Regions from separate parts of the Massilia scottii genome, predicted to be linked through region 2. Evidence: predicted binding sites of a transcription regulator. Region 2 holds the regulator's gene; each other region holds the start of a gene.
What was found. The regulator LexA, encoded in region 2, represses DNA repair genes until DNA is damaged. The targets are predictions, from matches to a motif close to ACTGTATNNNNATACAGT.

Region 1 (10,477 bases), on a different contig from region 2:
GCCTCGTATGCCTACCTGATGGATGCCAAGACCACGATCAAGTGCCTCAGCAGCGGTACGCTCAGCTTCAACGACGTCGCCTATCAGGTGGCGAAAGGCGTGTTGAAGATCGGTGATGAGACTTACGATCTGAACACACTGAAGATGGAAACGGTGAACATTGGCAGCGACAAGCGCATGTCCTACCTTGGACAGACAGCGGACGACAGATCGATCATGGTCTTTCTGGACCCACAGGGAAAGGTCAGCAATCTCCAGGTGAACGGCAAGGGCGACAAGGCGTTCGCGTGCGACGTCAGCCCGTAAGCAAGCCCGTGCCCCCGCTCACGCAGGCTGCCGCAAGGCCGCGCGCGTGACCGCGATCAGGCGCGCACTGAGCCGCTCCAGCTTGGGCGACTGCACCCGCCACGCATGCCAGTACAGCATCACGTCGGTCGGCTTGGCGGGCGCCAGGTCGATCAGCGTGCCGTTGTCGATATCGTCGCCAAACTGCTGTTCCGGCACCATGCCATACCCCAGCCCCAGCCGCACGGCCTGCGTGAATGCATCGCTCGACGGAATGTAGTGGCAGGGATAGCTCCCGGCCGGCAGTCCCAGCTCGCGCAGCAGAAACGCCGACTGCAAGGCATCCTTGCGGTCGAACACCATCAGCGGCGCCCGCCGCGCCGCCTCGCGCCGCAAGCCGTCGGGAAACCAGCGCGCGACGAACGCGGGCGTGGCAAGCAGGCGGTAGCGCATCGCGCCCAGCCGCTCCACCGTGCAGCCGCGCATCGGCTGCGCTTCGCTCGACACCCCCGCCAGCGCCGATCCCTGCGACAACAAGGTGTAGGTGTGATCCTGGTCGTCCAGCGCGATATCGAGCAGGATCTGTTCCTCGATCAGGAACGATGCCAGTCCCGGCAGCAGCCAGGTGGCCAGGGTATCGTTGTTGACGGCCAGGGCGATCGTCAGCGGATGCGCGTCGCTGTCGGCCGATTCGGCCAGGAATTCGGCCTCCAGCAACCGGCTGCGGCGCAGGTATTGCACCAGGCGCTGGCCGGCCGGGGTCGCGCGGCAGGGCTTGCTGCGGATCAGCAGCGGCATGCCCAGCTCGTTTTCCATGGCGCTGACCCGTTGCGACACGGCCGACGGCGTCAGATGGAGCAGGGCGGCGGCCTGCTCGAAACTGCCGCTGTCGATGACGGCCAGCAGCGCTTCCCCTTTGCGCGTATCGAGCATGCGACTCTCCCGGATTAGAAAAATTTAATTATACGTAATTGGATTAAATCCGCTTCACTTCATAATTACTCTCCTGCAAACTCCCAGCTCATCCAGTTATCGCCAGGAGTGTGCATGCCCTACGTATCCCCCTTTTTCAACGGCCTCGTCTTGTGCTCCGGGCTCATCGTCGCCATCGGATCGCAGAATGCGCATGTCCTGCGCACCGGCCTCAAGCGCGAACACGTGGGCTTGACCGTGGCTGCCTGCATCGTCATCGACGCCGTGCTGATCGGGCTGGGCGTGGCCGGCGTCGGCACCCTGGTGCAATCGTCGCCGCTGCTCCTTGGGGCGGCGCGCTGGGGCGGGGCGGCGTTTCTGCTCTGGTACGGCCTGCGCAGCTGGCGCGCCGTGTTCGCGAGCGCCGCGCTGACGGTGGCGCCCGAGGCCGCACGCACCGGCGCGCGCCAGGCACTGGTGAGCGTGGTGGCGCTGTCGCTGCTCAATCCGCATGTCTATCTCGATACGGTGGTCCTGCTCGGCGCCATCGGTGGCAACTTTACTCCGCCAGAACGCCCGGCCTTTGCGCTGGGCGCGATGAGCGCCTCGGCCCTGTGGTTCTGCGCGCTCGGCTATGGCGCCACGCGGCTGTCCGGCCTGTTTGCCCGTCCCGCCGCCTGGAAATGGATCGACGGCCTGACCGGCACCATGATGCTGGCGCTGTCGGCCTCGATCGCCTTCGGCGCCTGAAGTCCAGCACCGTCATTCGCCGGCCGCCATACGCCATTCGCCGAAATCCGCTGGGCACCGCCGCCGCGCCGTTGTATCGTTGCGCCTGAACTGACTACAGGAGCAAACGTGTCCAATAAATCCTCTTACGAGTGGCGCAAGCAATTGATGTGGGGCTTGCTGCTGATCGGCTTCGGCACCATCGTCCTGCTCGAGCAGATGGACGTGATTCACGTCGACGGCCTCTGGCATTACGCACCGCTGGTGCTGACCGTCATGGGCCTGAACAAGATGATCGGCTTTCCGACCGCGAAAGACTTCACCACCGGCCTGTGGATGGTGTTCCTGAGCCTGTGGCTGCTGGCCACGTTCGAAAACCTGTTCGGACTGACCTTCAGCAACGGCTGGCCGATCCCGGTCATCTTCTGCGGCGTCACCATGATCCTCGAACCGTTCATCGAACGCCGCCTCGCGCCCGAGCAGGAGACCCACGATGAAACATGATTCCCGCACCTCCGGCGTGCCCAACCAGGTCTGGATCGGCCTGGCGGTGATCGGCTTCGGTTTGCTGTTCCTGCTCGATAACCTGAACATCATCGACCGCCACCGCGTGCTGTATTTCTGGCCCGTGCTGGTCGTCATCGTCGGACTGGTCAAGTTTGCCGGGGCCGAATCGCGCCACGAACGCCTGGTGTTCGGCCTGATCGCCGCCGCCGGCGCCGTTCTCACCCTCAACCGGCTCGGATACGGTTACTTTTTCAACGCCCGCACCCTGTGGCCGGTGCTGATCATTTTGTTCGGCATCGGCGTGATCCACAAAGCCATGCGCAAGCGCGTCACGCCGCCCGGCGTGCCGCTCAAGGACGGTGGCGCGGCCACGCCGGACGCCGATGCCGACGCCGTCGTCGATATCACGGCCATTCTCGGCGCCTTCCAGCGCCGCATCAGCACCCCGGCCTTCCGCGGCGGCGACATCAGCACCATCATGGGCGACTGCGTGCTGGACCTGCGCGAATCGTCGATCGTCGGCGAGGCCGAACTGAATGTGTTCGCCGTCATGGGCGGCATCACCATCATGTGCCCGCCCGACTGGAGCATCGTGCTCAAAGGGGTGCCGATTCTCGGCGGCTTCGAGGAAAAAACCTCGCCCGCGCCAGGCACCGGCAAGCGCCTCACCATCCGGGGCTACGCGATCATGGGCGGCGTGGAAGTGCGCAACTGATGCAGGGGCCGTTTTCCACGCGGCGCGGCGCGGGCCTGTACCTGCTCGCGTGGCTGCTGCTGGCGATCGTGTTCGCGGGCCTGATCGTGGCCGCCACCGGCGCCGCCTGGACCAACGGCTTGCTCTTTGCTGTACCGGTGACGCTGGTGTATGCCTGCGCCACCGGCTTTTCCAGCTATTACCTGTGCCGCGCCTATCCGCTGGGCGAACGCAGCGCCATCTCGGTGCTGCTGGTCTTTTTCGTGGCATCGCTATTTGCCGGCTTGCTGTGGACCGCGCTGTGCGCCGCGTGGAACAGTGCCTGCGAATCGCTTGGCCTGTCCTGGGCCGGCGTTCCCATGACCGCCCCCCTGCAAGCGATGATCGTGGGCCTGGGCGTGATTTTGTACGCGATGGCCGCGGTGGCGCACTACCTGGCGCTCGAATTCCAGCGCGCGCGTGCGGCCGAACGGCGCGGACTCGAAGCGGCCCTGATGGCGCAGGACGCCGAGCTGCGCATGCTGCGCACCCAGATCGATCCGCATTTTCTGTTCAACAGCCTCAATTCGATCAGCGCGCTCACGTCCATCGACCCGGCCCGCGCGCGCGACATGACCTTGCGCCTCGCGGATTTTTTCCGTCACAGCCTGGGGCTGGAAGCGAACCGCAAGGTCACCCTGGAAGCGGAAGCGACGTTGGCGATGCACTTCATCGCCATCGAAAAAGTGCGTTTCGGCGCGCGCCTGAACGTCGAGCAGGAGATCGACGCCGGCGCGCTCGATTGCCTGCTGCCGCCGATGATCCTGCAGCCGCTGGTCGAAAACGCCGTCAAGCATGGCATCGCCAACCTGACCGGCGGCGGCACCATCCGCATCGCGGCGCAGCGCGCCGGCTCGGTCCTGAAAATCGTCGTGGAAAACGATGTCGACGACGATCCGTCCGTCGCCGGAAAGGGGATCGGACTGGCCAACGTACGCCAGCGCCTCGCCGTCGCCTACGGCCACGAGGCCGGCATCCACTGGACGCGCGAAGCGCGCCTGTTCCGGGTCGCGCTGACGCTGCCCGCCCACACGAAAGAACTGGAACCATCATGCGCGTCATAATCGTCGACGATGAAGACCTCGCGCGCGGCCTGGTGCGCGAGTTTTTGGGCAAGCATGCCGATATCGACATCGTGGCCGAATGCGCGAACGGCTTCGACGCCGTCAAGGCCATCACCGAACTGGAACCGGACCTGGTTTTCCTCGATATCCAGATGCCCAAGCTGAATGGTTTCGAGGTCGTGGAACTGGCCGGCGCCAAGGCGCGCTACATATTCGTTACCGCTTTCGACCAGTACGCGCTCAAGGCCTTCGACATCCACGCCGTCGACTACCTGCTCAAACCCTTCAGCCAGCAGCGCCTCGATGCCGCGCTGGCGCATGCGCGCACCAGCGTCGCCAAAGTCGGGGTCGACGCCGTGCTGCGCGAGACCGCGCTGCGCAACAAGCCGCTGGAGCGGGTCCTGATCCGCGATGGCGCGCGCGTCCACATCATCGCCGCCGGCCAGATCGACTACATCGAAGCGCAGGACGACTACGTGCGCATCAGCGCCGACGGCAAGCATTACCTGAAAAACCAGCGCCTGTCGGAACTCGAAAGCCAGCTCGATGCGGCCCTTTTCGTGCGCATTCACCGTTCCTGGCTGCTTAATCTCGGCGCCATCGAGCGCATCGAGCAGGGCAGGGACAGCCACACCGCGATCCTCAGGGATGGCACCCGCCTCCCGGTCAGCCGCAGCGGCTACCAGAAGGTCAGGGCCTTGATCGGCTGATCTGCGACGGTGATAAGTAGTTAGGTCGACGCCGTGCGCGCCTGGTCCACATGCCACCAGCGCGGCAGCAGTTCGCGCACCTCGGGCTGGGCGAAGCGGTCGTCGATCAGGTACACCACGCCGCGGTCGCCCTCGGTGCGGATCACGCGGCCGGCTGCCTGCACCACCTTCTGCATGCCCGGATACAGATACGTGTAGTCGTAGCCCGCACCAAACGTCGCCTGCATGCGCTGGCGTATCTGCTCATTGACCGGGTTCATTTGCGGCAGCCCGAGCGTGGCGATGAAGGCGCCGATCAGGCGCGCGCCCGGCAGGTCGATGCCTTCGCCGAAGGAGCCGCCCAGCACCGCAAAGCCAACCCCGCGGCTCTCGAGCGTGAAGCGCCCCAGAAAAGCATCGCGCTCCGTTTCGGCCATGCGGCGCGGCTGGCGGAACACGGGGATGCCGGGGAATTCGCGTTCCACCCGGTCGGCCACCTGGTCGAGATAATCGAAGCTGCTGAAAAACGCCAGGTAATTGCCTGGCTCCTGCGCGTACTGGCGCGCGATCAGCGCCGCGATCGGCTCCACCGATCTGGCGCGGTGGGTAAAGCGCGTGGAAATGTCGCGCACCACATGCACGCTTAACTGATCGGCCACGAAGGGCGAGTCGATGTCGACCCAGGCCGTGTCCGGCGGCAGGCCAAGCGCATCGCTGTAGTAGTTCCAGGGGCTGAGCGTGGCCGAAAACAGGGCCGTCGCGTGGGCCAGCGCAAAGCGCGGTTTCAAAAACGGCGCCGGCACGATGTTGCGGATCGCGAGCGTGGACGCGTGCGCGCCATCGCGCGTGCAGTCGACCATGGAGTGCTCGGCAAAGGTCTCGGCCAGCCGGGCGAAGTGCATGGCGTTGAAGTAAAAGCGCTGCAGGTCCGGCTCCATCGGCCCCGGGTTCTCCGCCAAAAAATCGGTGATCGCGCTCGACGCAGCCTGCAGCGCTTCGAGCAGCTTCCCGGGCGGCGCGGCGAGTACCTCATAGTCCGCGCCATCCTTGGACGGCCAGCTGCGCCCCACCTTATCGAGCGCCTTTTTCAGGTGCGCCGGCGCCACCGCGCGTGCCGCCCGCAATTGGCCGCGTTCCAGGTCGGCCGAATACATCTTGCGCGCGCGCGACACCATGTTGTGCGCCTCGTCCACCAGCACGCTGACCCGCCACTGGTTCGCCAGCGCCAGCCCGTACAGCATCGCGCCCATGTCGAAGTAGTAGTTGTAGTCGCCCACCACCACGTCGCTCCAGCGCGCCATTTCGCTGCCCAGGTAGTACGGGCACACCTGGTGCGCCAGCGCGACTTCGCGCAAGCCTTCGCGGTCGAGCAGCGTCACCTCGCGCGCCGCGCTGCGCGCCGCGGGCAAGCGCTCGTAGAAGCCCTTGGCCAGCGGGCAGGAGTCGCCGTGACAGGCTTTGTCGGGATGCTCGCACGCCTTGTCGCGCGCGACCAGTTCCAGCACGCGCAGCGGCATGCCGGGCGCGCTGCGCTTGATCGCCTGCGCCGCGTCGAGCGCCAGCTTGCGCCCGGGAGTCTTGGCGGCGAGGTAAAACACCTTGTCCAGGCGGTGCAGCGGCGCCGCTTTGAGCACCGGGAACAGGGTGCCGACGGTCTTGCCGATGCCGGTCGGCGCCTGCGCCAGCACGCAGCGCGCGCTGCTGTTGGCGCGGAAGATGGTTTCGGCCAGGTCGCGCTGGCCCGGACGAAAGGCCGGATGCGGGAAGCGCAGCGCGCCCAGCGCCGCGTCGCGCGCTGCGCGGTGCGCCAGTTCCTGCGCGGCCCACGCCACGAAGCGCTCGCACTGTTCGGCGAACATCGTGCGCAGGTCGTCGGCGCTGCGGGTTTCGCGCAGCACGGTTTCGGTCTGCTTGCCGATGTCGAAATACACCAGGGCCAGCGACACCTCGTCAAGCCCGAGCTGCGCGCACAGCAGGTGCCCGTATACGCGCACCTGCGCCCAGTGCAGGTGGCGGTGGTTGGCCGGCATCCGTTCAAGGTCGCCGCGGCAGGTCTTGATTTCTTCGATCAGGTTCCGGGCCGGATCGTAGCCGTCGGCCCGTCCGCGCACCAGCAGCGGGCCGTATTCGCCGGACAGGCTGACCTCTTTCTGGTAGCCCGGGCCGCGCCGCTCGGCCACCACGGCGTGGCCGGCGATGCCTTCCTGGGCCGTGGGCGAGGGCGTGAAGCGCAGATCGAGGTCGCCCTGCTTGGCTGAAAATTCGCACAGGGCGCGCACCGCCACAACGTAGCTCACGCGCGCCTCACGAACACGGCTGCGCCCACTGCAGGTAGCACACTGAAATGGGCATCTGGTGCGCGGCGCAGTATTCGATCCAGCGCAGCTGGTTGTCCTGCAGGCGGTCGCCCGGGCCCTTCACTTCGATCATGTTGTAGCGCCGCTCGACGGGCCAGAACTGGATCAGGTCGGGGAAGCCGTTGCGGTTGGCCTTGATGTCGAGCAGGATGCGCTCGCACCATTTTTTCAGGTGCGGCGCGGGGATGCAGGCCAGCGCCATCTCCAGCAGGTCGGCGCTGAGCGCTTCCCACGCCACGAACGGTGACTGGATGCCGCGCTTGCCGTCGTAGTTGGCGCGGATCGTGTCGTGGTAGCGGCCGTCGTCGAGCTGGTCGAGGCAGGCGCGGAACTCGCGCTCGCGCCGGCGGTAAAAATCGGCGCTGTGCAGGTCGGCCGGGCCGCGGTGGAACGGGTGGAAAAACGCCCCCGGAATGGCGCTGAAGATCGGACGCCAGCACAGCAGGCCGAACAGGGAGTTGATCAGCGCATTCTCGACGTAGTACACGGGCGCGTCGGCGCGCGCCAGATGGTCGCGCACGATGCCTTCGACCCACCAGCCGGGTTCAGGCGGCATCGGCAGGCTCAGGTCGAGCCGCGCCACAAACGGATTGCGGCGCGACGGCAGCGGCTGGTGCCCGAGTTTGCGGCGCAGGCGCGGCGCGATGCGCAGCAGCTGCTGGCGCTCGGCGTCGCTTTCGGGTGCGGCCTGGGCCCGTTCGAGCAGCGCGTGCGCCTCGGCATGGCGCTCGTGTTTTTCCAGCACACGGATGGCGCGCGCCCGCGCCCCGGGATAGTTGCAGCAGGCGTAGAGCGCGAACGCCTGGCCCCAGTCTTTTTGCTTTTCCACATGCTGGGCGATCTGGAACATCAACCGTTCGCGCCGGCTGTCGATCCATTCGTTGTCGAATTGGTCGCGCGGCAGGCTGGCCAGCACCTCGGGCAGGGCGTCGCCGGCGCGAAAGCGCTCCTTGCACTGGTGCAGCGCCAGGTAGTCGTCGACATCGCGCCGGGCGCGAAATCCGCGCGAGGAGGCCGAAAACTCGACCTTTTCATACTGAAACAAGCCGAGGTCGGACAGCACGAATTCGGTCCAGTCCTGGCGCAGGTTGCCGAAGAAGATCAGGCGCAGGCGGTCGCACAGGGCCTTGACGGGGATGCTGTAGACGGTGTCGGGCGAGTCGCGGTACCAGGCGGAAAATGCGCGGGCGTCGCCGAACGCTTCGCGCAGGGCGGCCAGCTGCTCGGCCTTGCGCGCGTTTTTCTCGTGCAGGGACAGGCTGAAAATGCTCCCGATTTCGGCCTTGAGCAGCAGCTCGAACAGTTCGTCGAGCGTGATCACCGGGTCGCACTGGACCCAGCCTGTGGGCAGCAGGTGGCGCGCGGCCTCGACCGCGCAGCCGATTTCCGCATAGTTCAGCTTGCTCGCGCGGAAGACCATGCCCTTGCGCATGACCATGCGCACCAGCAGCGCGCGCGATGCCTGCGGCAGCGACGGGAACGTGGCGATGAACGCTTGCTCCTCATCGGTGAGCAAGTCGCTGTAACGCCCGGCAATCCATTCCAATACCTGATGGAAGTTGTCCAGGTAGTAGAACTCATTCTCAAGAACTTTGCGCATCGTACTGCGGGCAATCGACCGATACCTGTAATTATGTACAGTATATCGCCAGTGGCCGTCAAACCCCAGCAAAATCACGTCAAGTGCGTGCGGCCGTGGTTTTCAGGGTTCGCTCAGGTAGTGCCGGCGCGGCAGCGTCAGCCGGGCCGCCGCCGTCGGCACGGGTTGGCCCAGGTAGCGCCGCGGCAGGCTGGCGAAGGAGAACAGGGTGTCGAGCGCACCGGTGTCGGCATGCCGGGCCTGCTGCACCTGACTGGCGGCAGCGGAGGCCGACACCTTGCGCTTCACCGGAACCGGCGCCTTGCGCGCGGCCTTGCGCGCCGCCGCGCTGTTGGCGGCCTGCGGATGTGCCGGTTTTCCCGCCTTCAAGGCGACATGCTTGACCGTCGCGGCGGCCAGCTTGCCGCGCTCGCGCACCTTGACGCTCGTTTTGACCACCGCCGCCGGCCGCGCCTGGACCATCGCCGGGGCCATCGCCGGCGCAGGCCGCGCCTCGGCGGGCGTGAGCAGCACCAGTGGCGGAATGGGCCCCGAGGCAAGCACCGGCCGCCTGGGCGCATCGTCCTTTTCATCGATGATCACCACCGGCTTGCCCTTGGCCGGCTCGGGCGCGGCCTGGCTGGCGGCGGCGATCTTGAGCGCATGGGGCGAGCTGACGTTTTCCTGGGTCAGCATGGCCACCGCCGCAATCAGGATCATGATCGTCACCACCGCCACCGCGGCGAAGACAATGCGCAGATGGCGGTTCTTCGCCTCGCTGCCGGCGGCGAAGCTGCGCCCGACCGCGGCATAGGCTTGCTGCTCGATATCGTAGGCCCGCCGGGTGCTCAGGCGCTGGTCGGGCAGGGTGCTGGGATAGCTGTTTTGGGCGGGAATGGACACGGACAACTCCTGGAGGTGAGAACACGGACATTCCGATTAGAAACAATTCCAGTCGGAATGCTTCTGATATTTGTCGTGCTTTCGGGTCCAGCTGTCAGGTCGTTTGAGCCGCATCAAATGTCGGCAGATTTTGCAACACCGTGAAGGGAACCAAGAGTGGCTTGATCAATCGCAACCGGCGGTTGCATCGCTGATCCAATAATGGTGTTTGCACCCACATGCCGCGGCCCAGGTCGCGGCGCCACCAGGAGAACACGTTGAGAGATTTTGCACACAAGGCGGTCGGCCGCCTCGCGACACGCAAGCGCATTACCTTGCTGGTGCTGGTATTGGTGGTGTGCGGGGGCGCCGTGGCCTGACGCGCGCTGCCGGACAATAAAAAACCGTCGTTGCCGCAAGCGCGGCAACGACGGTTTTTTATTGTCAGAGCGGAATGGAGCTTGTTACGCCGCGTTCTTTTCAGCCGGCGCCACCTGCGCGGTGGCCTTGGCGATCTGGTCTTCCACCACCTGCACCGCCTGGCGCGTTGCCTTGGTTACCTGTTCGTAGCCCTGGAATGCATTGTCGATCGCGGTCTTGATGATTTCCACCGCATTTTCGCTGCCCGGCTTGACGTTTTGCGTCACGTCGTAGATCAGCGCCGTGAGGGTGCTTTTGGCTTCGGCGATATGGGCGTCGGCAGCCTGCGTGAATTCGCTGTGGATGTCGTCGATGATCAC
Region 2 (10,477 bases):
CACCGAGGAAGTCTGCCGCGAGATCACGGCCGACGCCCTGGTGTACCAGGACGTCGATGCGCTCAAGCGCGCGATCTCGGACGTGAACCCGGCGTTGACCAGCTTCGAGGCATCCTGCTTCGACGGCGTGTACGTGACTGGCGACGTCACGCCCGCGTATCTGGACCGGCTGGAATTCGCGCGCCACAATCCGAAAGCCGCACCGGCCGAAGATGCGGCGCGCACCCAGCTGAACCTGAACCTGGCGACCGCCGAGTAACTGATGAGCGAGAAGAAAAGCTACGGCTTCACCACGACCATCCTGCACAACGACCGGCAAAAGCCGATCGAGCATGGGTCGCTGCACAAGCCGATTCACACCTCGGTGACCTTCGGCTACAACGACGCGCGCCAGCTGGCGTCGGTGTTCCAGGGGAAGGAGCCGGGCTTTCGCTACGGCCGCCAGGGCAATCCGACCATCTCCGCGCTCGAAGACAAGATCACGCAGATGGAAGACGGCGTATCGACCTTGTGCTTTGCGACCGGGATGGGGGCCATCGGCGCCGTGTTCCAGGCGCTGCTGCGCGCCGGCGACCACATTGTGTCGTCGTCGTTCTTGTTCGGGAACACCAACAGCCTGTGGCAAACGGCGGCCGGGCAGGGCGTCGAGGTGGCGTTTGCCGATGCGACCGACGTGGCCAACGTCGAAGCCGCGCTCACGCCGGCCACGCGCCTGGTGTTCGTCGAAACCATCGCCAACCCGCGCACGCAGGTGGCGGACCTGGCGCGCATCGGCCGGCTGTGCAGGGAACGCGGCATTCTGTTCGTGGTCGATAACACCATGACGTCGCCCTACCTGTTCCGGCCTAAAACGGTCGGTGCGGGGCTGGTGGTCAATGCGCTGACCAAGTCGATCGGAGGCCACGGCAATGCGCTTGGCGGCAGCCTGACCGATACCGGCGAATACGACTGGAGCGCGTTCCCGAACATTGCGGCCAACTACAAGCGCAATGCGCCGGCGCAGTGGGGCATGGCGCAGTTGCGCGCCAAGGCCCTGCGCGACTTCGGCGCCTCGCTGGCGCCGGAAGCGGCTCACCACATCGCGGTGGGGGCGGAAACGCTGGCGCTGCGCATGGAGCGCGCTTCGGCCAATGCGCTGGCAGTCGGGCGCATGCTCGAAGCCGACGCGCGCGTGGCGGCGGTGTATTACCCGGGCCTGGCATCGCATCCGCAGCACGCGCTGGCGAGCGATCTGTTCAAGGCTTACGGTTCGCTGTTGAGCTTTGAACTGAAAGACGGCATCGATTGCTTCGATTACCTCAATCGCCTCAAGCTCGGTATCTCCGCCAGTAACCTGGGCGATACGCGCACCCTGGTCATTCCCGTCTCGCACACCATCTTCTACGAGATGGGCGCCGAGCGGCGCGCCAGCATGGGCATCGCCGAATCGCTGATCCGGGTGTCGGTCGGCATCGAAGACACGGCTGACTTGCTCGACGACTTCCGCTCCGCGCTGGATTGAACGGGGCAGGACGGCGCGCGCCGCCCTGTCATGTCATCTGGTGACGATGCGGGTTTGTCCACATGGTTCGTACAAATACAAGGTCCTACACGCGATGAAGAAATACCTGTTCTGCCTGGGCTTGATGCTCGCCGGCGTGGCGCACGCGGACGAGCTGGCCAACGCCAACGCCCTGTTCGCGAAAAAGGCTTATCCGCAAGCGCTGCAGCTGTACACCAAGCTGGCCAACGCCGGCAACGCCGAAGCCCAGCTGCACATGGGCGAGATGTATTTTTACGGCGAGGCCGGCACGGTCGACCTGGCCAAGGCCGAAGCCTGGTTCAAGAAGTCCGCCGCCAAGGGTAACAAGACTGCGGCCGGCTCGCTGGAGATGATGAAAAAGCGCGATGCGCGCCGTGCCGACCTGGATTACTGGATCGGCAAATACGATGGCGCCGACCTGACAACGGGCCAGTTCCGTTGCCCGGCGCCGCGCATTCCGGCCATGTCGAAGCAGAACGAAGAAATCGAGAGCGTGTCGGCCAAGGTCGCGGCCTGGCAGGATTGCTACAACGGCTTCGTGCGCAACCTGAACGAGGCCAGCCCGCTGACCAAGCGCATTCCCAAGGATGTGGCCGACCTGCTGACCAAGGAAGAAACCGAGCAGTCGCGCGTGTATCTGGAAGGCGTGTATGCGGGCATCGCCGAAAACGCCAAGGTCTCGGCCAAGCTGGTGCTGGCCGACTTCGGCGCGTGGCGTGCCGCCACCGACGCCTACATCAAGGAACACAACCGCATCGTCACCGAAGCGGCGGCGACAGCGCCGCGCAAGGGCGACTAGGCGGCAAGGGCGCAGTGGAACCGCGCCCGCACGCTCAGTTCCAGCTGCGCATCAACCCTACCGCCAGGCCTTCAAGCGCGAACTCGTCGGTTGCGGGATCGACGTGGATCACCTTGAAGTCCGGATTTTCCGGCAGCAGTTCGATCAGCGAGCCGGTCTTTTTGTAGCGCTTGACGGTGACATCGTCACCGATGCGGGCCACCACGATCTGGCCATTCTTGGCGCTGTCGACCTTTTTGACGGCCAGCAGGTCGCCATCCATGATGCCGGCGTCGCGCATCGACCACCCACGCACCTTGAGCAGGAAATCGGGACGCGACGAAAACATCGCCGGGTCCACGCTGTAGGTCGCTTCCACATGCTCCTGCGCGAGGATGGGCGAACCGGCGGCCACGCGCCCGACCAGCGGCAGCGACATGAGCAGGTTCGGCGGCGGCATGGCAATGGCGTCGACGCTGGCGCCGATCAGGCGGATGCCGCGCGAGGTGCCGGGCGAAATTTCGATGGCGCCCTTGCGCGCGAGCGCCTGCAGATGCTCTTCGGCCGCGTTGGCCGACTTGAAGCCCAGTTCATTGGCGATCTCGGCACGGGTAGGAGGAAAGCCCGTGTTCTCGATCGCATCCTTGATCAGGTTGAGGATTTGTTCTTGCCTTGGAGTGAGCTTGATCATCGGTATGCGGGACTGTGTATATGGACAGACTGTATTTTTGTACAGTATTTCGCGCAATGCAAGGGTTAATTAGCCGAACAGGCGAATTATTTGCGATGGGCGCTGTCCAACAAGTAGCAGAGGAGGTGAGTCATGGATCGGCTTGAGGTTCCAAGGGTGGGTTATGAGGAAGATTTTGTGCTGTGGCTTGAGGATCAGGCGGAGTTGCTGCGTATGGGAAAGTTCGAGCTACTTGATGTCGACAACCTCATCGACGAGCTTGAAGGCGCAGTGCGTGCCGACCGGAGTGAGCTCGAGGGGCACCTTGAATATATCACTGCGTACTTGCTCAGTTTGCAGTTGCGGCCACGGTACAAGCCACGGCACTGGTGCATCAAGCTGAACGACGCCCGTTTTGGCGTGGAATTGCTGATTGCCGACAGTCCCAGTCTGGTTGCCGACATACCCGAACTAGCAGCGCGGCGCTATGCCGAAGCGCGCCGGCGTGCCGCTTGGGAAACACGCCTGCCGGAGTCCATCTTCCCGGCTGCGCTACCTTACAGTGCCGCGCAGCTGCTCGACGACGACTTCGTGCCGTCGTACTCGCCGGATGAGGGGCCGTGAACTGAAATACAGGGTAGAGGAGGCGGGTCATGGATCGACTCGGGGTGCCACTTGCTGACTACGACGATGATCTGATCCAATGGATCGATCAACAGGTGAGGCTGTTGCGCGCCAGGGACTTTGAACACCTTGATGTCGAACACCTTGTGGAGGAGTTTGAGGAAATGGTCGGCCGCAATCAAAGGGAATTGTGTAGCCGGCTGCACGTTCTGATCATGCGCCTGCTCAAGTGCCAGTATCAGCCGCGGCGCAAGTCGACGAGCTGGCTGGCGACCATCAACGAGCAGCGCCGCGCAATTGCTCGGCTGCTGGAGCGCAGTCCCAGCCTGAGCAGGGCGGTCGAGCGCATGGCACGACAAGAGTATGCGCACGCCGTGCGTAGCGCGGCCATCGAAACCCGGCTACCGAAAAGCGCTTTCCCGCCGGAGCCACCCTACACCCCGGCCCAACTGCTCGACGACGACTTCGTGCCATGAACGACGCGCAATCGCACAGCTTTCTCAATGCGCCCTTGATTGTTGCTCTATTTCACGCTATAATCGCCGGCTTTCCCTTCCCACACTCGTCTTGACGCCGAGGTGGGCATTTGTTTAAACGTCCCTAAGGAGTTATGCATGCGTCATTATGAAATCGTTTTTATCGTCCACCCGGACCAAAGCGAGCAAGTCCCGGCGATGATCGAACGCTACAAAGCCAGCGTAACCACGCGCGGCGGTTCGGTTCACCGTGTTGAAGACTGGGGCCGTCGTCAGATGGCTTACTCGATCCAGAAGCTGCCAAAAGCGCACTACATCTGCCTGAACATCGAATGCGACAACGAGACCCTCGTGGAACTCGAAACCGCGTTCAAATTCAATGATGCCGTGCTGCGTCACCTCACCGTTAAGATGAAGAAGGCTGAAACCGCGCCGTCGCCGATGATGAAATCGGTACAACGTGAAGACGCAGCCAAGAGCCACCGCACTGAAGCCCCTGCTCCTGCAGCCGCTCCAGCGCCAGCTCCAGCCGCAGCAGCGTAATTGTTGACCGGGATCCCTGAACCTGACTTGACCTCACCTCGGTGAATCAACTCCAGTTCGTAGCCCTGATTTGCGAGCGCGACGTATTGCGCTATACCCCGGCCGGCGTGCCGATCGTGACCGCCACACTGATGCACAGTTCGCAGCAGATGGAAGCAGGGGTAGCCAGGTTGGTCGAATTTGAAATCACCGCGCTTGCCGCGGGCGAGATTTCAGGTCGATTCAGCCAGGCCGAATTGGGCGCCGTGCATCAGTTCACGGGATTTTTGGCCAAGAAGAACCGCAGCAGCAAAAGCCTGGTGTTTCACATCATTGATTTCTGTGCCGCCGCCTGACGCGACAGCACATTTTTAGATACAGGAGCCTCAAATGGCATTCGGTAAAAAATTCGACAAGAACAAGCTCAAGCTTAAAGAAAAGCGCAAACAACAGAACCCACTGTTCAAGCGTAAGAAATTCTGCCGCTTCACCGCAGCAAACGTTGAACAGGTCGACTACAAAGACGTAGACACCCTGAAAGACTTCGTCCAGGAAAATGGCAAGATCATGCCAGCACGCCTGACCGGTACCAAAGCGCACTACCAGCGCCAGGTTGACACCGCAATCAAGCGCGCCCGCTACCTCGCGCTGCTGCCATACACCGATCTGCACCACGCTTAATCGCTGCGGATAAACTGGAGAAACTCTATGCAAATCATTCTGTTGGAAAAAGTTGTTAACGTCGGCAACCTGGGCGATGTTGTTAAAGTCAAAGACGGTTACGCACGTAACTTCCTGATCCCGCAACGCATGGCTCGCCGTGCTACCGCATCGGCTGTCGCTGAATTCGAAGTCAAGCGCGCCGAACTGGAAAAAGCAGCAGCTGAAAAGCTGGCCGCTTCCCAGGCTCAAGGCGACAAGCTGGGCGGCATGACCATCTCGATCGCTCAAAAAGCGGGCGTCGATGGCCGTCTGTTCGGTTCCGTGACCAACTTCGACATCGCTGAAGCGCTGACGAAAGCTGGCTTCGCTGTAGAAAAAGCGCAAGTGCGCATGCCTACCGGCCCGCTGAAAACGACAGGCGAACACGCTGTTGCAGTAGCCCTGCACACCGACGTCGTTGTCGAGATCACCATCGCTGTCGTTGGCGAAGCTGCCTAAGTCATACTGCCTCATATAGTTGCCTTGCAAGTATCATGCTTGCATAACAACCACAAAAAAGCCGGGTCTTCCCGGCTTTTTTTACGCCCAAAATCCCCCAATTATGTCAGCCAGTTGACCCGAAGCAGGTATAATTCGCGCCATGAACGCACCATCCGATCCGCAGCTCGACGCACTCCGCATCCCGCCCCATTCCATCGAAGCAGAACAATCTGTGATCGGTGGTTTGCTGCGCGATAACGCCGCGTTCGACCGCATTGCCGACATGATGCATGCGGACGACTTCTACCGCTACGATCACCGCATCATCTTCGAGCAGATCGTCAAGCTGATCAACCAGTCGAAACCGGCCGACGTGATCACCGTGTTCGAGGCGCTGACCAACATCGCCAAGGCCGAAGACGTGGGCGGCCTGCAGTACCTGAACGCGATGGCGCAGAACACGCCGTCGGCGGCCAACATCCGGCGCTACGCCGAGATCGTGCGCGACCGCGGCGTGCTGCGCAAACTGATCACCGTGGCCGACGAAATTTCGGGCAATGCGTTCAACCCGCAGGGCAAGGAAGTCAAGCAGATGCTCGACGAAGCCGAGTCCAAGATCTTCGCCATCGCCGAACAGGGCGCGCGCGGCTCGCAAGGCTGGATCGCGGTGCAGCCGCTGCTGACCCAGGTGGTCGAGCGCATCGATGAACTCTACAGCCGCGACAACCAGAGCGAAATCACGGGCGTGCCGACCGGCTTCATCGACCTTGACCGCATGACGTCCGGCCTGCAGCCGGGCGACCTGGTGATCGTGGCCGGCCGTCCGTCGATGGGCAAGACCGCGTTCTCGGTCAATATCGGCGAGAACGTGGCCATCGAAGCGGGCCTGCCGGTCGCGATCTTCTCGATGGAGATGGGCGGCGCCCAGCTGGCCATGCGTATGCTCGGTTCTGTCGGCCAGCTCGACCAGCACCGCCTGCGCACCGGCCGCCTGAACGACGAAGACTGGCCGCGCCTGACGCACGCGATCCAGAAAATGAACGACGCCCAGCTGTACATCGACGAGACCCCGGCCTTGAATCCGATCGAGCTGCGCGCGCGTTCGCGGCGCCTGTCGCGCCAGTGCGGCAAGCTTGGCCTGATCATCATCGACTACATCCAGCTCATGACCGGCAGCCAGCCGGGCGACAACCGCGCCTCGGAGATTTCCGAGATTTCGCGAAGCCTCAAGGGCCTGGCCAAGGAGCTGCACTGTCCCGTGATCGCCCTGTCGCAGTTGAACCGGTCGCTGGAACAACGCCCCAACAAACGCCCCATCATGTCCGACTTGCGCGAATCGGGCGCTATCGAGCAGGATGCGGACGTCATCATCTTCCTGTATCGCGATGAGGTCTACAACCCGGATTCGCCCGACAAGGGCACCGCGGAGATCATCATCGGCAAGCAGCGTAACGGCCCGATCGGCTCGATACGACTGACCTGGATCGGCCAGTACACCAAGTTCGGTAACTACAGCGGTAACCTGGCGGTCTACCAGGGCGACTAAATCACGATGCCGCCGCCATGAGCGGTGGCCTTCTGCAGTATCAATAACGCTTTAACGCTTTAACGGAGAAACCATGTTTGGACGCCTGATGCCCACCGAGGGCAAATTTTTTGAGCTCTTCAACCAGCACGCCGCACTGTGCGTGAAGGGCGCGCATGAAATGGTCGGCCTGATGACCAACTTCGACGACCTCGAAAACCGCGTCCATGCGATCGAAAGCATCGAGAAGCAAGCCGACAAGATCACCTACGCCACGGTCGACATGCTGCACAAGACCTTCATCACGCCGATCGACCGCGACGACATCCACAAGCTGATCACGCGCATGGACGACATCCTCGACCTGATGGAAGACGCGGCCCAGACGGTCTCGCTGTACGACCTGAAAGCGGTGACCCCGGAAGCGAAGCGCCTGGCCGAACTGTGCCTGGCCTGCTGCGAAAAAGTCGAGGCGGCCGTCGGCCTGCTGCACAACATGGACAACTCGCAAAAGATCGTCGCCATCTGCGAAGAGATCGACCGCCTGGAGTCCGATGCCGACCACGTGATGCGCGCCGCCATGTCGAAGCTGTTCCGCGATGAACCGGACGTGCGCAACCTGATCAAGCTCAAGGCCATCTACGAGATCCTCGAAACCGTGACCGACCGCTGCGAAGATGTTGCCAACATCATCGAAGGCATCATCGTCGAAAACGCGTAAGCGGCACGAGCATGGAACATATCCAAATCAGCATTTACGTGCTCGGCATGTTGATCGCCCTGGCATTGGTGTTCGACTTCATGAACGGCTTCCACGACGCGGCCAATGCCATTGCCACCGTCGTCTCGACGGGCGTGCTCAAGCCGCAGACCGCGGTGGCCATGGCCGCCGTGTTCAACTTCATGGCCATCGGCGTGGTCGGGCTGCACGTGGCCACCACCCTGAGCAAGGGCACCATCGACCCCAAGGTGGTGGACCATTACGTCATTTTCGGGGCCCTGGTCGGGGCCATCATCTGGAACCTGATCACCTGGTACTACGGCATTCCCTCGTCCTCCTCGCACGCGCTGATCGGCGGCCTGGTAGGCGCCGCGGTGGCCAAGTCGGGCACCGGCGCGCTGATCGGCGCGGGCTTGCTCAAGACCGTCATCTTCATCGTGGTGGCGCCGCTGCTCGGTTTTGCGCTCGGTTCGATCATCATGCTCATTGTCGCATGGGTATTCGTCAAGTCGACCCCGCGCAAGGTCGATACCTGGTTCCGCCGCCTGCAACTGGCATCGGCGGCGGCGTATAGCCTGGGCCACGGCGGCAACGACGCGCAAAAGACCATGGGCATCATCTGGATGCTGCTCATCGCCAGCGGCTACACCGACGCGGCCGACAAGGCGCCGCCGAGCTGGGTCATCATTTCGTGCTATGCGGCGATCAGTTTCGGTACGCTGTTCGGCGGCTGGCGCATCGTCAAGACCATGGGCCAGAAGATCACCAAGCTCAAACCGGTGGGCGGCTTTTGCGCCGAAACCGGCGGCGCGATCACCCTGATCCTGTCGAGCTATTTCGGCATTCCCGTCTCGACCACGCACACCATCACCGGCGCCATCGTCGGCGTGGGCTCGTCGCAGAAGATGTCGGCGGTGCGCTGGGGCGTGGCCGGCAATATCGTATGGGCCTGGGTTTTCACGATTCCGGCGTCGGCCTTCATGGCCGCGGTGGCGTGGTGGATCGGTACCCACATCATGTAAGCCAGGCACGCGCCTGACAAAGAACGCCGGTTGCGACCGGCGTTTTTTTTCGCGGTGCGCCGTGCCAGCGCGCTACCGAATGCAGACCTGGCGCACCGTGCGCAGGTCGGTGATGCCCAGCAGGACCTTCTCGATGCCATCCATTTTCAGGGTCAGCATGCCGTCGTCCAGGGCGGCGGCGAGCACGGTGGCGACCCGGCCGCGCTCCTGCAGCAGGCGCTTGATGCGGTCGGTGCCGATCATCAGTTCGTGCAGGCCGACCCGGCCCCGGTAGCCCTTGTTGCACTCGGCGCAGCCGCGCGCGCGGAACAAGGTGAAGTGGCCGTCGCTGCCGGCATGGCGCGCGCGCCAGCCGTCCAGCAGCGCGCTGCGCGCCTGCCCGGCCGCGCTGCCGGTACCGTGGGCGTGGGGCAGGTCGGCGCAGTACTCGGCGAGCAGCTGCGCCATCTCGGCGCCGTCCGGCCGGTAGGGCTCCTTGCATGCGCTGCACAGGCGCCTGGCCAGGCGCTGCGCCAGCACCCCGAGCAGCGCGTCGGCGAAGTTAAATGGGTCCATGCCCATGTCGAGCAGGCGCACGATCGATTCCGGCGCGCTGTTGGTGTGCAGCGTGGCCAGTACCAGGTGCCCGGTCAGCGACGCCTCGATGCCGATGCCGACAGTTTCGCGGTCGCGCATCTCGCCCACCATGATGACATCCGGGTCGGCCCGCAGGAAGGCCCGCATCACGGTCGCGAAATCGAGCCCCGCCTTGCGGTTGACCTGCACCTGGCGCAGCCCTTTCTGCGTGATCTCGACCGGGTCTTCGGCGGTCCAGATCTTGGTGTCGGGCGTATTCAGGTAGGCCAGCAGGGAGTGCAGGGTGGTGGTCTTGCCCGAGCCGGTGGGCCCGCATACGAAGAACAGGCCGTGCGGCTTGTCGACCGCCGCCCGCAGGCGCGCCAGGTTATGCGGCAGCACGCCCAACTGGTCGAGCGCCATGGCGTCGCCGGCCGGCAGGATGCGCATGACGATATCCTCCACGCCGCCGGCCGAGGGAATCGTGGCCACGCGCAGTTCGATGTCGAGGGGGCCGTATTTTTTGAACTTGATCTTGCCGTCCTGCGGCTTGCGCCGCTCCGAGGTGTCGAGGTCGCACATGATCTTCACGCGGGCGACGAGCGCATTGCGGTAGCTGGCCGGGATGTCGATGTAGGGCACCAGCGCGCCATCTTTGCGAAAGCGGATCGCGGTGCGCCCGTTGCCGGGCAGCGGCTCGATATGGATGTCGGAGACGCCCTGGCGGCTGGCATCCATGATCACCTTGTTGACCAGCTTGACCAGTTCATTCTCGACCGCCTGCGACACCGGCTGCACGGCCTCGCCGTCGCTGTCGTCGTGCGCCATGCCCGACAAGACCTCGCGCAGCGAACTGCCGTCGCTGCGCGCGGTGGTGCCGAAGAACTGGTCCAGCGTCTGCCGGAATTCGGCGCGCGTG
Region 3 (10,477 bases), on a different contig from region 2:
CCGCCAGTCGCACGTGGCCTCGGTCGAGCCATACACCAGGACCAATGCGGCGAACGACCATTTCAACCAGGTCCAGATGCACCAGGCGATGAACCGTATCCTGATGGTCGAACGCGGGCACCTGCGCGACCTGTTCAACCAGGCGCCGGGCTTCACCGCCGTGCTGACCGGCGAGCAGCATGTGTTCGAGATGGTCAACGAAGCCTACTACCAGCTGGTGGGACAGCGCGAGCTGCTGGGCAAGCCGGTGTGGGAGGCGCTGCCCGACGTGCGCGGCCAGGGCTACGAACAGCTGCTCGACCAGGTCTACCGCGGCGGCAAGCCGTTCGTCGGGCGCGGCCTGCGCGTGGCGGTGCAGCGGGTGGCGGACGGGCCGGTCACCGAGAGTCATATCGACCTGCTGTACCAGCCGCTGTTCGACAAGGACGGGCGCACCACCGGGATCTTCGTGCAGGGCCACGACGTGAGCGAAGCGCACGCCGCGCAGCTGGCCAGTGCCGACAGCGCCGAGCGCCTGTCCGAAGGCATGAACGCGGCGCGCATGGTGGTGTGGGACTGGGAAATCGGCTCGGGCAAGATGGTGTTTTCGGATAACGCCGAACTGGTGCTGGGGCGGCGCGATCCCGATATCGACACGCTCAGCGAATCGATCCACCCGGACGATGTGGCGCGCATGCGCCGCGCCCGCGAGCGCGCCATCGCCGAAGCGGGCGGCTACGAAGAGATCGTGCGCTTCAGGCGCGCCGACGATGGGCGCATGCTGTGGCTCGACATCCGCGGCAAGGTACGCTGCGACGCCGACGGCGAGCCGTTCGCGGTGCGCGGCGTGACGCTCGACGTCACCGAACGCCTGCGCGCCGAAGAAGACCTGCGCGACGCTCACCGGCGCAAGGATGAATTTCTGGCGATGCTCTCGCACGAGCTGCGCAACCCGCTGGCGCCGATCAGCTGCGCGGCCCAGCTGCTCAAGCATGTGCGCCTGGACGACGTGCGCCTGCGCGAGACGACCGACATCATCATCCGCCAGACCGCCCACATCACGGCGCTGGTCGATGACCTGATCGACGTCTCGCGCGTCACGCGCGGCCTCATTTCGACCGACCAGAAACCGCACGACATGAAGCGCATGATCGGCGACGCGGTCGAGCAGGTGCGCCCGCTGATCGAAGCGCGGCGCCACCGGCTGGCGGTGCTGCTGCCGCCCGGCGTGGTGTCGGTGATGAGCGACCATAAGCGGGTGGTGCAGGTGCTGACCAACCTGCTCAACAACGCGGCCAAGTACACGCCCGACGGCGGCAATATCGTGCTGGAGCTGGGGCTCGACGGCCAGCACCTGGTGCTCACGGTGCGCGACGACGGCATCGGCATGGGTGCCGACCTGCTGCCGCGCGTGTTCGACCTGTTCACCCAGGGCGAACGCAGCGCCGACCGCTCGCAGGGCGGCCTGGGCGTGGGCCTGGCGGTGGTGCGCAGCCTGGTCGAACTGCACGGCGGCCAGGTCGGCGCCGCCAGCGAGGGTGTGGGCAAGGGCAGCGTGCTGACCCTGCGCCTGCCGCTGCTGGCCGGCCAGGCGCCGGCGCCCGCACCCATCGCGCAACGGCCGGCCGCGCCGCAGCGCCCCCTGCGCGTGCTGGTGGTGGACGACAATCCCGATGCGGCGCTGATGCTGTCGATGCTGCTCGAAGCATCGGGCTACGATGTGCTCACCGAAAACGGCTCGCACGCCGGGCTGGCCAGCGCGGCGCGCCATGTGCCGGACGTATGCATCCTCGATATCGGCCTGCCCGACATGGACGGCTACCAGCTGGCGCGCAAGATACGCGCGGCCGACGGCATGCTGGGCGCGACCCTGATCGCGGTGACCGGCTACGGCCAGGAGCAGGACCGGCGCCTGGCGCTCGCCGCCGGCTTCGACCATCACCTGGTCAAGCCGGTCGATTCGTCCGAACTGGCGGCGCTGCTGCTGGCGCGCGCGGCGCGGCCGATGGAGGCGGGCGGCGCGTGATAAACTGGCGCTCTCCGATCGGACCTGCCCGCCAACCATGCCGCCATCGACGACAACGCTGCGACTGATCCTGGGCGACCAGCTCAATCCTCTGCACAGCTGGTTTTCCGAAGCGCGCGCCGACGTCGTCTACGTGCTGATGGAAGTGCGCCAGGAAACCGGCTACGTCCACCACCACGCCCAGAAGATCATCGCCATTTTCGCCGCCATGCGCGCGCTGGCGCGCCAGCTCGAAGGCGAGGGCCACCGCGTGCATTACCTGCGCATCGACGATCCGGCCAACCTGCAGGCGATCCCCGCCAACATCGACGCGCTGCTGGCCCATTACGGCGCCACCCGGTTCGAATACCAGGAGCCGGACGAATACCGGCTCGACCTGCAGCTGGCCGATTACGCGGCGCGGCTGCCGGTGCCGGGGACGATGGTCGGCAGCGAACATTTCCTGACCGCGCGCGACGAGGCCGAACGCATCTTCGCCGGCCGCGCGCAGTGGCTGATGGAGTATTTTTACCGCCAGATGCGCCTGGTGCACGGCGTGCTGGTCGAACAGGGCGGCAAGCCGGCCGGCGGCCAGTGGAACTTCGATCACGACAACCGCAAGCCGTGGCGCGGCGCGCCGCCCGAGCCGTTCGATGCGCGCGCGCAGCACGATCATTCGGCGCTGTGGGACAGCATCCAGGCCGCCGGGGTGGACAGCTTCGGCCGCCCCGACGCGGCGCGCATCGTCTGGCCGCAAGGCCGCGCCGAAGCGCTCACCCACCTGGACGCCTTTATCCAGCATGGCCTGCCGCACTTCGGGGACTACCAGGATGCGATGCACACCAGCGCTCCGCGCCTGTTTCATTCGATGCTCTCGTTCGCCCTCAATACCAAGATGCTGCACCCGCGCGAGGTGATCGCCGAAGCCGAAGACGCCTGGCGCGCCGGCCACGCGCCGCTGCACGCGGTGGAGGGCTTCATCCGCCAGATCCTCGGCTGGCGCGAGTACGTGCGCGGCGTGTACTGGGCCAATATGCCCGGCTACGGCGAGCACAATGTGTTCGGCCACACGACGCCGCTGCCATCCTGGTTCTGGGACGGCAAGACCAAAATGCGCTGCCTGCGGCACGCCATCGGCCAGTCGCTCGACGATGCGCACGCCCACCATATCCAGCGCCTGATGATCATCGGGAACTTTTCGCTGCTGGCGGGACTCGAACCGAAGCAGGTGCATCAGTGGTATCTTGGCGTGTATGTCGACGCCTTCGAGTGGGTGGAGATGCCGAACACGATCGGCATGAGCCAGTTCGCCGACGGCGGCCTGCTGGCGACCAAGCCGTACGTATCGGGCGCGGCCTACATCGACCGCATGAGCGACTACTGCAAGGGCTGCCACTACGATAAAAAAGCGCGCCTGGGGGAGACGGCTTGTCCGTTCAATGCGCTGTACTGGGATTTTTTCGAGCGCAATGCGCAGCAGCTGTCGGGCAACCAGCGCCTGGGCATGGTGTACCGCAACCTGTTCAAGATGGATGACGCCGCGCGCGCCGCCTGCGGCGAACAGGCGGCGGCGCTGCGCGCGCGGCTCGGGGAACTTTGACTTCGGTGTACAACTTTACGGGATCACGACCTTACGATGACATTACATATCGACACTCCACTGCTCGCTTCGTCGGCCATGAGCAAGCCGGGCCAGACGGTCTGGCTCAAGATGGAAGCCTTGCAGCCGACCGGCTCGTTCAAGCTGCGCGGCATCGGCCACGCCTGCGAAGAGTACGCGCGGCGCGGGGCGAAACGCTTCATCTCTTCGTCCGGCGGCAATGCGGGTCTTGCCGCCGCGTATGCGGGCCGTCAGCTGGGCTTGCCGGTGGTGGTGGTGGCGCCGGAAACGACCAGCGAGCGCGCCCGCGAACTGATGCGGCGCGAGCAGGCCGAAGTCATCGTCCACGGCGCTTCCTTTCACGAAGCGAACGCGCTGGCGCTGTCGATGGTGGGCGAACACGACGCCTTCATCCACGCCTATGACGATCCGCTGCTGTGGACCGGGCACGCGTCCATGATCGATGAAGTGGCGCATGCCGGCGTGATTCCCGACGCGGTGGTGCTGTCGGTGGGCGGGGGCGGGTTGATGTGCGGCGTGATCGAAGGCCTGCGCCGCAATGGCTGGGACAAGGTGCCGCTGTTCGCCGTCGAAACCGACGGCACCGATTGCCTGGCGCAATCGATCGAGGCCGACGAACGCATCGAACTTCCACGCATCGCCAGCATCGCCACCACGCTCGGTTCGCGCCAGGTGTCGCAGGCGGCGTTCGACTGGACCCGGGTGCATCCGATGAGCAGCATGGTGGTCACCGACCAGGCGGCGGTGGCGGCCTGCATCCGCTTCATGGACGACCACCGGGTGGTGGTGGAACCGGCCTGCGGCGCCTCGCTGGCGGTGGCTTACGCCGGCCGTCCTGAATTGAGCGCATTCAAGAATGTGCTGGTGATCGTATGCGGCGGCGTGACCGCGACCGTGGCCCAGTTGCAGGCCTGGTCGCGCACGCTCAGCCCGTCATAATCCGTACAAAATGGCCGCGAGCGCGTCGTAGATCGGATACACGCGCGGCCCCTGCTTGGGCCAGCCGATCATGTCGAAGTGGTCGTAGGTCTTGTAATTGCGCAGGAAATTCCAGCTGCCGCGCACCGGCGTGCCATCGTAGTCGCGCGCCGGATGCCCGGACGGCGCGCGCATGCTGACCGTGTTGACCACGCCATCGTTGGCGAACCAGTTGTGGTCGACCGGCACCCGGCCGGCGACGGCCAGCGCGTACGAGCCCATGCCGCGCTTGCCGGCCGACGGTATCACCCACTCGCCCGCATACGGCCGGGTCAGCGACGCCATGTCGGCGCGCGGATACTGGAAGGACGGGTTCTGGAGCGGGAAGAGCAGGCGGTCGGTGTTGTTGCAGCACGCGCTGCCGGCCTCGGTCGCCTGGTTGCTGATCGAGAAGTAATACACCGAGCGCGAGGTCTTGGCCCAGTCGTTGAAGGTGCGCGCGCCGTCGGGCGTCATTTCGGCCTGGGCCGAGTCGAAGTTGTCGCGGCTCGAGAACGGCGCGGCCAGCACGCGCTGGTGATAGGCCGCCGGCGGTTCGACCGAGGTGCTGCGCAGGCCGAACTGTTCGAGTCCGAAATCGTGCACCGGCTGCGCCACGTTGCCGATGCTGGCGAAGGCCGCGATGCCGCTCGCCAGTTGCGTGAGCGCCGCGCCCGATTCGCCCATGGCGTCGCGCAGGCTGGTGCCGTCGTTGGGCGAGGAAATGGTGGTGGCGCTGACGACCCAGCCGGTCTTGCCACCCTTGTACAGCTCGCCGCCGCCTTCGTCGCCGTGGGGCGAGCCGTTTTCGAGCAGTTCGATCAGGGCGCGGATGGTCTGGCCGCCCTGGCTGTGGCCGACAAGGTGGATCGGGTGGCGCGCATCCCAGGCCGGGTACAGCGCGGCCGGGTAGCCCTGCGGATTGTTGGCCGGGTCGGCGGCCCAGCATTTGCCCTCGGGCTTGCGCAGCGCGCCAAAGCTGGCGAACCTGGCCGTGTGGCTGCTGCCGTAGTCGACGCAGCCGCCCTTGATCTGGTAGTACAGTTCGGCCGCGCGGTCCCAGTTCGAGCTGATCGCCCCGACCGAGGCGGCCCACACCTGGTGCTGGCCCTGATGGGTGCGCATGTGGCCGACGATATCGTCGAACCCGCCCCAGTATTTGAATCCGGTGCGGGTGTACTGTTCCGGGCCGAAGCCGAGGAAGCCGTGCACCAGTACGATCGGATAGTTGTTTGCTGCTGAGGCCGCTTGGAAGGCGCAGGACAGGAAGAGAGCGGGAGCGAGGACTGCGCGGAGGATAGGTGACAACATGATTCTCTCCAGACGAGAAAAAACGTCGGCACATTGTATATGCATTTGGCGCGCGCACGCGTTCGTCGCGCATTCGCCACGCATTCGCCGCGTGGCTGTGGCTGTGGCGTTACATCAGAGGCTGCCGGTGCCCGCGCCGCCGCTGTCGGCAACAGCGTCGCTGGAAGCCAGCTTGCCTTGCCACACGACGTAGTCGTCGACCGAGTACAGCTGGCACGGCTGGCCGCTGGTGCGCGCGCAGGCGGCCAGCGCGCGCGCGTGCGGATCTTCCCCTTCCTCGGCCCAGCACCAGGCGCCGCTGGGCGAGACGGCAAAGGCGCGCGGGGTCATCTTGTGCAGATACTCGCGGTAGGCGGCGCGACCCTTTTCGCCCAGGTAGGGTACGGCGGCGATGTCGTCGACGCGGGCGAAATCGGTTTTCGGCACGGTCGGCGCGTCGGCCACGGCGACCACTTCGCTGGTCGGCATGCCGATCTGCTGCAGGAAGCGTTCGGTTTCGCGCCACCAGATGCCGGCGCCGTCGCGGCTGGCGATCATGCCGTGCGCGTCGCGCTTGAAGGCGCCGAATTCGACCAGGCGCGCCTTGCCGCCGGCACGCTCGAAGGCCGCGTGCATGCGCGCCACCAGCTCCGGCCCGAACAGCGAATCGTTCACGCCATACATCCACAGGCTGGGAATCCTGTTGCCGGCGCCATAGTTGGCGAAGGCTTGCACCAGTTGCGCGCGCCAGTCGCAGCGGTCGGCGTCGTCGCGCAGGCCGCCGGCGAAATTGATCAGGCCGCGCACGCCGGGAACATCGCGCGTGCCCAGGGCGATGGTGGCCAGGCCGCCGTACGACTGGCCGGCGACGACGATGCGTGCGGGATCGACCCAGCTCTGGCGGCGCGCGAAGTCGATGGTGTCGAGCACATCGCTGGCCTGGGCGTAGCCGTTGGCGGTCATGTTGCAGCCATGGTCGGCGTAGTTGCCGGTGGAGCCGGCAAAGCCGCGCCGCATCGGTACCAGCACCGCATAGCCGCGCTTGACGAAGGCGGTCGCCATGTAGATGAAGCGCTCGCGGGTCTGCTTGCGCGGCTCGCCCGATTCCTTGCCGTGGTTGATGATCAGCAAGGGAAACGGGCCGGCGCCGTTGGGACGGAACACGGTGGTCTGCAGTTCCGACTGCCTGGACGGACCGGCGGGAACGGCGATCACCTGTTCGTTGAGCCGGTAGTCGAGCGGCAATTCCTGCTCGATCGCCACCGACGGCAGCAGGGTGAAGCCGGTCACCAGGGCAGTCAGGAGGAGGCGCAGGGCGCGGGGAAAAACGGTAGCGATGGTGGGCTCCGATGGATTGGATTGCCTAAAGGAATGATCTGATTTTATGCAGGTAGATACTCCTGGGCAATACCGGAATGGCAATTTGGGGGAGGGCATGCGAAAAATAGTTATGGATTGCACGCTTTGTTGCTGGGATGGTCGTGGCCCCCGGGGTTGATGCCGGATATTGGTAAAATATTTCTTATGAGAAATTTTTCTCGCGATACCAGAGCGCAGGTGTTACGCAGGTGTTAACATGCGGCTGCTGTCAAATTCAGGGCTTGCGCCCTTCGCCAACATGAAAAATCTCACTCCTGGAATCCGCCTGACGTGCGGTCATTTGACGCGCGAGCGCCGGCACCCACTGCGGCTGGCTCGGTGAACGCCCCCGCGCAGCAGGGACAAGCCGGGCCGGCCCGGCGCAGCGTCTGCGCGCACTGTGCGCGGCCTGCCGTGGCCTGCATTTGCCGCTGGATCAGTCCCGTCGAGAGCGCGGTGCGGCTGCTGATCCTGCAGCATCCCATGGAAGTGAGCAACGCCAAGGGCAGCGCGCGCCTGCTGCACCTGAGCGTGTCGGGCAGCACGCTGGTCGCGGGCGAGGTGATCGATCCGGCACAGCTCGGCGAACTGCTGACGGTGGAAGGCCGGCGCGCCGTGCTGCTGTATCCCGACACGCCGGACGACAGGTCGCTCGGCATGCCGGCGCCCCCGCCACTGCCGCCGGAGCTGTTGCACGCGCCTGGGCGGCTGCTGCTGGTGGTGCTCGACGGCACCTGGCGCAAAAGCCGCAAGATGCTTTATCTGAACCCCTTGCTGCATGCGCTGCCCCGGCTGCCGCTGAACGACATGCCGCCATCGCGCTACCGCATTCGCAAGGCGCACGCGCCGGACCAGCTCTCGACGCTGGAGGCCGCTTGCCATGCCTTGGGCGAGATCGACGGCGACCATGACAAGTTCCTCCCGCTGAGCCGCGCTTTCGATGATCTCATCGATGCGTTTGTGCTGCATCAAGGCCGGATTTGAACGCTGCTTGAACAAGCTGCGGCACCGACGTAGAATACTGTATGTTTATACAGTTAAATAGGTGCTGCGGTGACCGATCACGACAAGGACTTTGAAGAAAGCGTCATGCTCCCGCCGCGTCCGCTGGCAGCGCAGAAGGGGCGCGGGGCGGTGACCAACCTGCAGGGCCGCTACGAAGTCAACGCGCGTGAGCGCTTCGACGACGGCTGGGTGCATGAAGACGATGAGGACGAGGCGCCGGCACCGTTCCGCACCCAGGTAACTGACGAGTTCGCCAGAACCATCCTCAGCCGTAACACCTCGCCCGACATTCCCTTCAATGTCTCGCTCAACCCCTACCGCGGGTGCGAGCATGGCTGCATCTATTGTTTTGCGCGGCCATCGCACAGTTACCTTGGTCTGTCGCCCGGGCTGGACTTCGAGAGCCGCCTGTTCGCCAAGGTCAACGCGCCCGATTTGCTGCGGCGCGAGCTGGCCAGGCCATCCTACGTGCCCGAGCCGATCGCCCTGGGTGTGAACACCGATGCTTACCAGCCCTGCGAGCGCGGCATGGGTATCACGCGGCGCGTGCTGGAGGTGCTGCACGATTGCGAGCATCCGGTAGCGCTGATCAGCAAGTCGTCGCTGATCGAGCGTGACATCGACCTGATCGCGGCCATGGCGGCGAAAAACCAGGCGATTGCGGCTGTCACCGTCACCACGCTCGACCCGGAAATTTCGCGCACGCTGGAGCCGCGCGCGGCGGCGCCGGCACGGCGTCTGCGCACCATCAGGCGGCTGACGGACGCCGGCATCCCGGTGCGGGTCAGCGTCGCGCCGGTGATTCCCTTCGTCACCGAGCCCGAGCTCGAACGGGTGCTGGAAGCGGCGCGCGACGCCGGGGCAGTGAGCGCGCACTACGTCGTGCTGCGCCTGCCGTGGGAGGTCAATCCGCTGTTTCAGGAATGGCTGCAGGCGCACTTTCCCGAACGGGCGCAGCGCGTGATGAACCGGGTGCGCGAAATGCGCGGCGGCAAGGACTATGACAGCGACTTCAGCAAGCGCATGCAGGGGGAGGGCGTGTGGGCAGATCTGATACGTCAGCGTTTCGTCAAGGCGGTGGAGCGGCTGGGCATGAACGCCACCGGCGGGCGCTTTGCGCAACTCGATACCTCACAGTTCAAGCGGCCTCTGGTGGTGCCGACGGCGCCGGCCAAGCAATGCGGCAACGCGACGGGGCAGCTTGATTTGTTTGGCTAGCTTGAAGCTTGTTTGCGAATGTTCTTCAGAACGCGAGTAGGCCGTGATTCGTATAATCTGGATCAGCTTAGTGCCACTCGCATTACGAACAGGCCCAACCGTTGCTCGTTGACTGGCCGACCTTGCTGGCCGCACCACGGTTGTCATCAATAACGGCAGCGCAACGGCGATGGCGGTCATACAATCGTGTACCGAGTGTATTTCCTGCGCTACGCCACCGAGTACCTGACAGTTCTTTCGCTCGCTTTGCTGCGGTTGCTTTTCGCTTGTGGAAAGTGATGCATGATTCGGATGTTGGCCGTATCACCTATCTGCCTTATCAGGCCGATCCCTCAGGTCTCTCAAATGTACCGAACGAACCCTTGTGAGACGAAAAATTGCCTTGGTCGCGGTGCCTCGCAAGGGTGTACCTGTACGGTACAATCGTCCACTGGCAACTTCCGCTTTCGGCCAAGAGTGCAAGTCAAGGGATTTTCCTGACTGACCGCTTCAGGCTGAAAATGGGTCTTCACTGTGCCTTGTGTGCAGCAAAACAGCAGTCGACTGAGAGGACTCTTGATCATGCACCGACCGTGGCGGAGCTGGCGAGGCGCTCGCCCGACGGCACTACTATCGAAAGTTGAACGATGGCCAGAACTTGCATAATTTGCCAGCAAGCCGCCGGTTCCGGCGAGCACGTGTTCCCTGCTTCATTCGGAGGGCGACGGACAAACAACGGAATCTACTGCGAGAAGCACAACAATGCGTTCGGTCGCCATGTCTCAGCCCTTTTGTCCGGCGTTGATATCGTCAATGCATTGATCGGTGTTGTTCCGGACCGCAAGGACGAGGTTCGACCTGCGCCGGCAACATCCGCCGACGGCGAGCAGTTCCTCGTTGCGGGAGGGAAAGTCACGCTTGCCCCGCCGCCCTCCTTAGATCAGAGACCTGAGTTGCTTGGGAAGCAGCTTCAGATCGGCTTTGCCAACGAGGCGCAGGCAAGGAAGTGGATCGCAGAGCAGGAGCGCGCCGGCTACAAGGTCGCCACCGGAGCCTTTAGTGCA

Region 1: a site for LexA is predicted at 8,901-8,918, ahead of RBA41_RS07410 (VRR-NUC domain-containing protein). Genes of this name have one in related genera too.
Region 3: a site for LexA is predicted at 8,232-8,249, ahead of RBA41_RS13695 (PA0069 family radical SAM protein). Genes of this name have one in related genera too.

Annotation. Positions count from the first base shown of each region.
Region 1 covers NZ_JAVCWM010000004.1:300,421-310,897, reverse strand. Annotated here, with positions in the region: gene RBA41_RS07450 (hypothetical protein) at 1-306, shown strand, start outside; gene RBA41_RS07445 (LysR family transcriptional regulator ArgP) at 325-1,218, opposite strand; gene RBA41_RS07440 (LysE/ArgO family amino acid transporter) at 1,333-1,947, shown strand; gene RBA41_RS07435 (LiaF transmembrane domain-containing protein) at 2,056-2,430, shown strand; gene RBA41_RS07430 (LiaI-LiaF-like domain-containing protein) at 2,420-3,148, shown strand; gene RBA41_RS07425 (sensor histidine kinase) at 3,148-4,230, shown strand; gene RBA41_RS07420 (LytR/AlgR family response regulator transcription factor) at 4,218-4,940, shown strand; gene RBA41_RS07415 (ATP-dependent DNA helicase) at 4,961-7,216, opposite strand; gene RBA41_RS07410 (VRR-NUC domain-containing protein) at 7,224-8,876, opposite strand; gene RBA41_RS07405 (hypothetical protein) at 8,979-9,758, opposite strand; gene phaP (TIGR01841 family phasin) at 10,202-10,477, opposite strand, start outside.
Region 2 covers NZ_JAVCWM010000016.1:70,344-80,820, forward strand. Annotated here, with positions in the region: gene purF (amidophosphoribosyltransferase) at 1-259, shown strand, start outside; gene RBA41_RS21690 (cystathionine gamma-synthase family protein) at 263-1,501, shown strand; gene RBA41_RS21695 (tetratricopeptide repeat protein) at 1,596-2,321, shown strand; gene lexA (transcriptional repressor LexA) at 2,356-2,991, opposite strand; gene RBA41_RS21705 (DUF29 domain-containing protein) at 3,124-3,594, shown strand; gene RBA41_RS21710 (DUF29 domain-containing protein) at 3,624-4,070, shown strand; gene rpsF (30S ribosomal protein S6) at 4,209-4,613, shown strand; gene priB (primosomal replication protein N) at 4,655-4,948, shown strand; gene rpsR (30S ribosomal protein S18) at 4,983-5,273, shown strand; gene rplI (50S ribosomal protein L9) at 5,301-5,753, shown strand; gene RBA41_RS21735 (replicative DNA helicase) at 5,896-7,281, shown strand; gene RBA41_RS21740 (DUF47 domain-containing protein) at 7,355-7,981, shown strand; gene RBA41_RS21745 (inorganic phosphate transporter) at 7,993-9,003, shown strand; gene RBA41_RS21750 (GspE/PulE family protein) at 9,076-10,477, opposite strand, start outside.
Region 3 covers NZ_JAVCWM010000008.1:194,940-205,416, reverse strand. Annotated here, with positions in the region: gene RBA41_RS13725 (PAS domain-containing hybrid sensor histidine kinase/response regulator) at 1-2,005, shown strand, start outside; gene RBA41_RS13720 (cryptochrome/photolyase family protein) at 2,043-3,584, shown strand; gene RBA41_RS13715 (pyridoxal-phosphate dependent enzyme) at 3,621-4,544, shown strand; gene RBA41_RS13710 (esterase/lipase family protein) at 4,539-5,873, opposite strand; gene RBA41_RS13705 (dienelactone hydrolase family protein) at 5,988-7,142, opposite strand; gene RBA41_RS13700 (tRNA-uridine aminocarboxypropyltransferase) at 7,551-8,195, shown strand; gene RBA41_RS13695 (PA0069 family radical SAM protein) at 8,301-9,434, shown strand; gene RBA41_RS13690 (hypothetical protein) at 10,112-10,477, shown strand, end outside.